One region of the Allobranchiibius huperziae genome, then DNA from elsewhere that is predicted to be linked to it. Evidence: predicted binding sites of a transcription regulator. Region 1 holds the regulator's gene; the other holds the start of a gene.

Evidence for each region. Region 1 encodes HrcA, which represses chaperone genes, less so after heat shock. Its sites were predicted from a motif close to TTNGCACTCGNNNNNNNCGAGTGCNAA; they were not measured.
Region 2: a site for HrcA is predicted at 3,097-3,123, ahead of groL (chaperonin GroEL). Genes of this name have one in related genera too.

The regions. Positions count from the first base shown of each region.
Region 1 is NZ_JACCFW010000001.1:1,269,142-1,273,911, forward strand. Features, by position in the region: gene HNR15_RS06055 (NUDIX hydrolase) at 1-345, opposite strand, end outside; gene HNR15_RS06060 (DUF3097 family protein) at 342-1,217, opposite strand; gene hrcA (heat-inducible transcriptional repressor HrcA) at 1,338-2,378, shown strand; gene dnaJ (molecular chaperone DnaJ) at 2,437-3,561, shown strand; gene HNR15_RS06075 (16S rRNA (uracil(1498)-N(3))-methyltransferase) at 3,566-4,312, shown strand; gene HNR15_RS06080 (PhoH family protein) at 4,362-4,770, shown strand, end outside.
Region 2 is NZ_JACCFW010000001.1:560,449-565,218, reverse strand. Features, by position in the region: gene HNR15_RS02725 (MalY/PatB family protein) at 1-1,033, opposite strand, end outside; gene groL (chaperonin GroEL) at 1,347-2,975, opposite strand; gene HNR15_RS02715 (DUF3263 domain-containing protein) at 3,224-3,529, opposite strand; gene HNR15_RS02710 (ribbon-helix-helix domain-containing protein) at 3,693-3,896, shown strand; gene HNR15_RS02705 (VOC family protein) at 3,899-4,612, shown strand; gene HNR15_RS02700 (pyridoxal-dependent decarboxylase) at 4,741-4,770, opposite strand, start outside.

The sequences.
Region 1 (4,770 bases):
CTCCCAGGGCAGCAACGTGTAGGCGCCCGCCCACTCGGCGGCGGTGGTGTCGGCGCGGGTCAGGCCGAGATAGGAGATCGAGATGACCCGCCCGGTGCCGTCACCGCGTCCGAGGTCCGCGAACGTGTACAGCTGCTCGACGTAGCCCAGCGTGTGCCCGGTCTGCTCGGCGGCGAAGACGCGCACGCCCTCCTGCAGAGAGTCGTGGTCGGCCCGCAGCTCCCCGGCGGGCAGTTGCAGCGGGTCGCCGGAGGCGAGCACCGCCGGCCCGTCCTCGCCCACGGAGGCCACGACGGCGACCAGCTCCGCGCGGAACCCCACGGCAGGGCGACCAGAGGAGCTCATGGCGACGGCACGGTGACGAAGTCGATGAGTTCCTCGACCCGGCCGAGCAGCTCCGGCTGGAGGTCGGCGTAGGTGCGCACGGTCGCGAGGATCTGCTTCCACCCGCGCGCGACGTCGGCCTGGGATTCGTGCGGCCAGCCGAGCTCGGCGAGGATCCCGTGCTTCCAGGACCGGCCGCGGGGGATCACCGGCCACTGCTGCCAGCCCAGCCGCTCGGGACGCACCGACTGCCACACGTCGATGTACGGGTGGCCGACGACGAGGACGTGCTCTCCGGCGTACGGCGACGCCATCGCCCCCGCGACGATCCGGGCCTCCTTGGTGCCGGGGACCAGATGATCGACGAGCACGCCCATCCGGCGCCGAGCGGTCGGCTTGAAGTCGCGGATCACCGACGTCAGGTCGTCGACGCCCTCGAGCAGATCGACCACGACCCCCTCGATCCGCAGGTCGTCGCCCCAGACCTTCTCCACCAGCTCCGCGTCGTGGCGGCCCTCGACGAAGATGCGCGATCCGGCGGCGACGCGAGCCGTGACGCCGGCCACCGCACGGGAGCCGCTGGCGGTCCTGGTGGTGGCCTTGCGGGCGGCGTCGATCGCGGTGGTGTCCTTCACCGCCACCAGCTCCACGGGTCTGCCGTCCAGCAGGAACCCCGGACCGAGCGGGAACGCCTTGCTGCGTCCGCGCCGGTCCTCCAGGTGCACGACGTGCATCCCGCCGGCCTTCTCCACGCGGGTGATGGCCCCGCACCAGCCGGTCTCGACGTCCTCGACGACGACGCCGACCTCGGCCGGGAGGGATACCGACCGACCGCGGCGGGGCGCGCGCCAGTCACCGGAGAGCACGTCGGCGCCGTAGCGGTCTGGGGTCACGGCACGAGGGTAGGGGCCCCTGGCCGAGGCCGGGAGGGAGGACAGGCGCAGCGCCGTGGAGCACGTAGACTTGGCACTCGACGAAGTGGAGTGCCAGCCGACACCGACTCGGGAGGTGACATGAGCGAAGAACGCCGTCAGCACGTCCTGCGCGCGATCGTGCAGGACTACGTCGCGACGTCCGAACCCGTGGGTTCCAAGGCGCTGCTCGACCGTCACCGCCTCGGGGTGAGCGCCGCCACCGTCCGCAACGACATGGCCGTCCTGGAGGAAGAGGGGCTGATCACCGCCCCGCACACCTCCGCCGGCCGGGTGCCCACCGACGCCGGCTACCGCGCGTTCGTCGACCGACTGAACGAGATCAAGCCGATGTCCCGGGCGGAGCGCGCCGCAGTGCAGACCTTTCTCGCACAGGCCGTCGATCTCGACGACGTGGTGGATCGCACGGTACGACTGATGTCGTCACTGACCAACCAGGTCGCCGTGATGCAGTACCCCTCGCTCAACCCCGCGACGATCCGGCACACCGAGCTGGTCTCCCTCGACGGCGACCGCCTGATGGCCGTGGTGATCCTGTCCAACGGGCGGGTCGAGCAGCGCATCGTGCAGGTGGACGTCGACCTGGTCACCGAGGCCCGTCAGCAGTTGCTGCGGACCCTGCGCGATCGGGTCAACGAGGCCGTCGCCGGCGCGACCTGGTCCGAGGGCATTCGTCTGTTGCCGGCGGTCATCGACCGCATCGCCCCCGAGCACCGCGAGACCGCGGGTCTGGTGATCGCCGTTCTGGCCGACGCCCTGGCCCAGCAGCGGGAGGAGCGGGTCGCGCTGGCGGGCACCGCTCACCTGGCCCGCTCCGTCAGCGACTTCCCGATGACGATCGGCCCCGTGCTCGAAGCGCTGGAAGAACATGTGGTCCTGCTGCGTTTACTCGGACAGATGAGTCAGACGAGCAGCGCGTCCGGCGATTCGGTGGCCGTGCGCATCGGCGCCGAGAACACCGTCGACGGACTGCGCGGCGCTTCGGTGGTCAGTTCCACCTACGGAGCGGATTCGACCGCCGGGCTCGGCGTCCTCGGTCCGACCCGGATGGACTACCCCAGCACGATGGCGGCCGTTCGAGCGGTCGCGCGCTACGTGTCCGAGATTCTCGACCAACGCTGACCGCCGGTTCGCTACCGGTCATGTACTGCTTGAAGACGACCAGCTGACAAGGATTTTCGTGAACGACTACTACTCCGTCCTCGGCGTCTCACGGGACGCCAGCCCGGAAGAGATCAAGCGCGCCTACCGCCGCCTCGCCCGCAAGCTCCACCCGGACGTCAACCCCGGTGACGAGGCGTCCGAGGAGTTCAAGGCCGTCTCCCAGGCGTACGACGTGCTGTCGGACCCCGCGAAGAAGTCGTCGTACGACATGGGTCAGGACCCGTACGGCGGCCAGGGTGCTGCCGGCTTCGGCCAGGGATTCTCCTTCAGCGACATCATGGACGCGTTCTTCGGCGGCACGGCTGCCGGCGGTGGCGGCCCGCGCTCGCGCGCCCAACGCGGCCAGGACGCGCTCATCCCCGTCGACGTGGACCTGCGGACCGCGGTCTTCGGCAGCGAGGAGGACATCACCTTCGACACGGCGGCGGTCTGTCACACGTGTGAGGGAAGCGGCGCCCGCGCCGGCACCGGCAAGCGCACCTGCGACGTGTGCCACGGCGCCGGCCAGGTGCAGCAGGTGCAGCGCTCCTTCCTCGGTCAGGTCATGACGACCCGCCCCTGCGCCGCGTGCCGCGGTTTCGGTGAGGTCATCACCGACCCGTGCTTCGAGTGCTCCGGCGAGGGCCGGGTGCGCGACCGTCGCACCATCACGATCAAGGTGCCCGCGGGCGTCGACACCGGCACCCGCATCCAGCTCACCGGCGAGGGCGAGGTCGGCCCCGGCGGCGGCCCGGCCGGCGACCTCTACATCGAGGTCCGGGTGCGCAAGCACGCGACCTTCCAGCGACAGGGCGATGACCTGCATTGCTCGGTCGAGCTGCCGATGACCGCGGCGGCGCTGGGCACCGAGCTGCCCCTGGAGACCTTCGACGGAGTCCGCGAGGTGGGCATCCGCGTGGGCACCCAGCCCGGCGACGTCATCACGCTGAAGGGGCTCGGCGTCACCCGGTTGCGCTCGGGGGTGCGCGGTGACCTGCTCGTGCACGCCAACGTGCGGACGCCGACCCGCCTGGACACCCAGCAGGAGGAATTGCTGCGGCTGCTGGCCAAGGAGCGTGGCGAGGAGTCGCCCGAGGCCAACTTCCAGCCGGTCGGCCAGGGCCTGCTGGGCAAGCTGCGCGACGCGTTCAAGCAGAAGTGACGCCGTGACCGCGCCGATGTTCTACGCCGAGCCCGGGTCGCTGGCACAGGCGAGCGCGGGCGCGGTCATCACGCTCACGGGACCGGAGGGTCGCCACGCCGTGCGGGTTCGCCGGATGGCGCCGGGTGAGCCGGTGCAGCTGTCCGACGGGTCCGGAGTGGTCGCCGTAGGTCGGGTCGACGCGGCCGAGGACGACATGCTGGCGGTCCTCATCGACGCGCTGGAGCGGCCCGATTCCCGCGGACCCCGGTTCGTGCTGGTGCAGGCGCTGGCCAAGGGCGGCCGGGACGAGCTGGCGATCGAGGCGGCCACCGAGCTGGGAGTCGACGCGGTCGTGCCGTGGGCCGCCGAACGCTGCGTCGTGCAGTGGCGGGGGGACCGCGCCGTCCGCTCGCACCGCAAGTGGGAGAGCGTGGTGTCGGCCGCCGCGAAACAGGCGCGTCGGGCCACGCTTCCGGTGGTCGAGCCGCTGGCTACCAGCGCTCAGCTGGCAGATCGCCTGGCCGGTGCGCGGGTGGTGTTGCTCCACGAGGAGGCGACGAGCGCCATCGGCGCGCTGGACCTCGACGGTCTGGGCGACGGCGACCGGGTCGCGCTGGTGGTGGGCCCGGAGGGCGGGGTGAGCGACCAGGAGCGGGCGAGCCTCGTCGCGGCCGGCGCCGACGTCGTACGCCTCGGTCCGTCCGTCCTGCGCAGCTCGACAGCGGGTCCTGCCGCGCTCGCGGTGCTGTCCGCGTGGTTGCGCTGGTGAGCAATTCGGGTCGATCCAGGCCGGATCACGCCCGTAGAATGGCCACACGATGACAGAACAGGACCGCCCCGCCGAGCAGATCGGTCAGCCCGTGACGGCCGGCCACACCGTGCAGATCCCGCCCGACGTGGCCATGGTCACCCTCCTCGGCCCGCGGGACGAGTTGCTGCGCACCATCGAGCGCTCCTTTCCCAACCTGCTGATCCACGTCCGCGGCAACGAGTTCCACCTCGAGGGACTCCCGGCCGACATGGCGCTGGTCGAGGAGCTGATCGACGAGCTGCTCGTCGTCATCGACAACGGTCAGCCGCTCAACCGGGACGCCGTGGAGCGCTCGATCGGAATGCTGCGCTCCAACGCCAACGAACGGCCCGCCGACGTGCTGACGATGAACATCGTGAGCAACCGCGGCCGCACCATCCGGCCCAAGACCCTGGGGCAGAAGCAGTACGTCGACG
Region 2 (4,770 bases), 710 kb from region 1:
AGTTGGTCCCGACGCCGAGCGCCACCCGGCCCTGTTGCAGGAAGGAGCGTGCCGGATCGGCCAGTCCCAGCTCGGTGCAGTCGAGCCAGACGAGGTAGGTCGACTCCCCTGGTGTCACCCGGATCTCGGGCAGCTGTTCGGCGAGCATCCCCCGCAACAGCTCTCGCCGCTCGACGATCTCGCCGCGCAGCTCGTCCAGCCACGGGCCGCCGTGCGCGTACGCCGCGGTGTGGGCGATCTCGGCCAGGTGGTTGGCGCCGTGCGTGTTGACCTCGTGCAGGGCGCCGAGGGAGGCCGTCGCGTCCGCGCCCGGCACGGCGAGCGCGATCTTCAGGCCCGCGAGGTTCCAGGACTTCGACCCGCTCACGACACTGATGCCCCGGCTCGCCTCGGGCACCGCGAGGTACGGCGTGTACGTCACCCCCGGGTGCGTCAGCGGCCCGTGGATCTCGTCGGACACGACCAGCACGTCGTACCGGTCGGCGAGCCGGGCCAGCATCGCCAGCTCGTCCGCGGTGTGGACGGTGCCCATCGGGTTCTGCGGATTGCACAGGATGTACGCCGCGCCGGGCCCGGCGTCCCGGAACGCCGCCTCCAGCGCCTCGGGGTCGAGCCGGGAATCCGCGTCGAGGCTGGCCGTGACCAGCCGACGTCCGACGGCCTGCACGAAGCCGAAGAAGGCGTCGTAGCAGGGCGGACTCACCACGACGGCCGCATCGGGGCGGGTGTTCGCGCGCAGCAGCTCACCCACGCCGATCATCACGTCCGGCAGCATCATCGCCTGGCCCGGGTCGACCGCCCAGTCCCACCGTTCCTTCGCGAAGTGCGCGAACGCCTCCTCCAGCGGACCCGGGGCCGCGTACCCCACGTCGCCCCGACGCAGCGCACCCTCGATGGCCTCGACCACGGGGTCGCACGGCGCACAGTCCATCTCGGCGACCCAGACCGGGATCACGTCCGGGTCGTAGGCACGCCACTTGATGCTCGTGCGCGTCGCGCGCAGTTCGTCCAGGCTCGCGTCGAGGATCGCCATCGCGCCATCGTCGCACCCGCTCCCGCTGCTTTCGGCAACCGTGCCCCTCTTCCTGAGCTGGGTACGACAGAACCGCCCCGCGCCATCTCTGGCGCGGGGCGGTCCCGGTCGTTCGCTTGCGCTGTTCGCTTGCGCTGTTCGCTTGCGTGGTTCGCGGAGTGGTCAGTCGGAGACTGGTCCGTATCGGTTCAGCTCAGAAGCTGTTCCTTCTCGGTTCAGCTCAGAAGCTGTTCCTTCTGGGCTTCCTCCTCGCACTCCGCTGCGGCCGCCGACTCGGCTAGCGCCTCGTCGACAACCTTCGCTGCGTGCTTCGTCAGAAGCCCATGCCACCCATCTCGTCGCCGCCACCCGGCGCCGCCGGCACGTTCTTCTCCGGCTTGTCGGCGATGACCGCTTCGGTGGTGAGGAAGAGCGCGGCGATCGACGCGGCGTTCTGCAACGCCGAGCGGGTCACCTTGGCCGGGTCGATGATGCCGGTGGCGACCATGTCGACGTACTCGCCGGTCGCGGCGTTCAGGCCTTCACCGGAGGGCAGGTTGCGCACCTTCTCGACGACGACGCCGGGCTCGAGGCCCGCGTTCGAGGCGATCTGCTTCAGCGGAGCCTCGGCGGCCACCTTGACGATGTTCGCACCCGTGGCCTCGTCGCCCTCGAGCTTGAGTCCACCCCACGCGGCGTCGGTCGCCTGCAGCAGCGCGACGCCACCACCGGCGACGATGCCCTCTTCGACGGCAGCCTTCGCGTTGCGGACGGCGTCCTCGATGCGGTGCTTGCGCTCCTTCAGCTCGACCTCGGTCGCAGCGCCCGCCTTGATGACGGCTACGCCACCGGCGAGCTTCGCGAGGCGCTCCTGGAGCTTCTCGCGGTCGTAGTCGGAGTCGGAGTTCTCGATCTCGGCGCGGATCTGGCTGACGCGACCGGCGATCTGGTCGGTGTCACCCGCACCCTCGACGATGGTCGTCTCGTCCTTGGTGACGACCACGCGACGCGCGGTGCCCAGCAGGTCCAGCTCCGCGGTGTCGAGCTTGAGGCCGACCTCCTCGGAGATGACCTGACCACCGGTGAGGATGGCGATGTCGCCGAGCATGGCCTTGCGACGGTCACCGAAACCGGGGGCCTTGACGGCAACCGACTTGAAGGTGCCACGGATCTTGTTGACCACCAGGGTCGACAGCGCCTCGCCGTCGACGTCCTCGGCGATGATCATCAGCGGCTTGCCGGACTGCATGACCTTCTCCAGCAGCGGCAGCAGGTCCTTGATGCTGGAGATCTTGGAGTTGACGACCAGGATGTACGGGTCGTCCAGCACCGTCTCCATGCGCTCGGTGTCGGTCACCATGTAGCCGGAGATGTAGCCCTTGTCGAAGCGCATGCCCTCGGTGAGCTCGAGCTCCAGCCCGAAGGTGTTGCTCTCCTCGACGGTGATGACGCCTTCCTTGCCGACCTTGTCCATCGCCTCGGCGATGAGCTCGCCGATCTGCGGGTCGGCGGCCGAGATGGAGGCGGTAGCAGCGATCTGCTCCTTGGTCTCGATCTCCTTGGCCTGGCTCAGCAGCGATGCGGACACCGCGGCCACGGCGGCCTCGATGCCGCGCTTGAGGGCCATCGGGTTCGCGCCGGCGGCGACGTTGCGCAGCCCCTCGCGGACCATGGCCTGGGCCAGCACGGTCGCCGTCGTCGTACCGTCACCGGCGACGTCGTCGGTCTTCTTGGCGACCTCCTTGACCAGCTCGGCGCCGATCTTCTCGTAGGGGTCCTCGAGCTCGATCTCCTTGGCGATGCTGACACCGTCGTTGGTGATCGTGGGGGCTCCCCACTTCTTCTCGAGCACCACGTTGCGGCCCTTGGGGCCGAGTGTGACGCGCACGGCGTCGGCGAGGATGTTCATGCCCCGCTCGAGGCCGCGGCGGGCCTCTTCGTCGAATGCAATGGTCTTGGCCATCTGCGTGGTCCTCCCACAGTGCGTACCGAAGCTGGCCGTACGACGCCCGCGACGGACGAGCCGCGCCTGCCCGGGTGTACGGATACCCGGCGGTGAGCGGCACTCGTCGGACGGCCACTGTCTGTCACTCTCATGGCGAGAGTGCTAACAGCATTATTGGCACTCGCCGCCCCCGAGTGCAAACGGCTGGGGCCCCGCGGATCGCACCGGATGGGAGGCCGGACTTCAGGCCCGGCGGCTGGAGGGGGTCAGGCCTTCTCGCCCTGGTCGAACCCGAGTCGACGAGCGGTGCGCTGGCGCATCCGGCCGGCCCGCAGCCGCTGCAGTCGCTTGACCAGCATGGCGTCGTACGCGAGGGCGCCCGGGGTGTCGATCAGGGAGTTCAGCGCCTGGTAGTAACGCGTGGAGCTGAGGTCGAACGTCTCGCGGATGGCCTGCTCCTTGGAGCCCTGCAGCTTCCACCAGGTGCGCTCGAAGTCCAGGATGCGACGGTCACGATCGGACAGATCACTGGTGCGGTCGGCCCCCTGGACCTGCGCGTCGGCGACGCTCATGGGCAACCTTTCAGCCGTCGAGATGAACAGCCTCGACTATAGGAGCGAATCACACCCTTGTCATTCCGCTGCGGCGTGCCGTGACGGATGAGCCGGATGGGGCGATCTTCGAGCATCTCGTCAACCCCTTCCCACTCGCTTGCTACTTTGCTAGCATTCTGTCATGACAGCTCGCGACCCCTCCTCCAAGGTGCAGTTCAACGTCTACCTCCCGCCCGACCTCGTGACCCGGGTGAAGCACCGGGCCGTCGACGAGGGCAGCAGCCTGTCCACCCTCGTCTCACGTGCGCTCACCGACTACCTCGACGGCGACGCCCCCGACCACCCCGGCACGCCCACGAGCACGTCCACCGAAAGGGAGTCATGACCATGCCTCTGACCGTCGCCGCCATCCGCTACACCGACGACCTGCCGGCCATGCGGGAGTTCCTCGAGGTGCTCGGCCTCTCCCCCGCCGTCACGTCGTCCGGCTGGGTCGATCTGCACGCGGGTGCGGGCCGCGTCTGGTTGCATTCCGCCGGCGACGCGGACTCCCCGAGCGCCGCCGGTCAGACGAATCTGTGTTTCGAGTCCTCGGACCTGATCGGCCTGGCCGAGCGACTCGGCACGACGTACGTCGATGAGACCTTCGGCGCATCGCTGATGATCACCGATCCGCTGGGTGACGAGGTGCAGATCAACTCGGTGCACGCCGACACTTACGGCTACCAGACGCACGAACCGACGCCCGACGCCTCGACCTGCGTGGTGGCGGTCCGCTTCACCGATCCCGCCGGCCCCTACGTGCGGTTCCTCCGGACACTGGGGCTCGAGCGCTCGATGAGCGCGGCGGACGGCACGTACGCGCAGTTCTCCGCGGGGACGGGCGCGGTGGGCCTGCACGTCGGCGACGGCACCTCCCTCACCGGCAGGTCCGGCGCTCTGGTGAGCCTGTGCCTGACCACGGCGCGCGACCTCGACACGGTCGCGAAGGACCTACAGGACCACGGCTACGCGGACGCGACCGTCACCCACGAGGACGACGCGCGGTCGGTCCACGTGACCGACCCGGACGGGCAACAGCTGCAGATCCGCGCCGCCTGAGGCGATCCGACGGCGAAGCCAAAGCGTCGGCGTGGCCGGTTTGCGTCTGCGGCCAGGGCTGCAGCACTGGCCGCAGACGCAGAACCCGCACCAACGAACGTCCGCGCGCCGCGGGAGGTCCGGGCAGGTCAGGCCATCGAGTCGAGGATCGCGGTGAT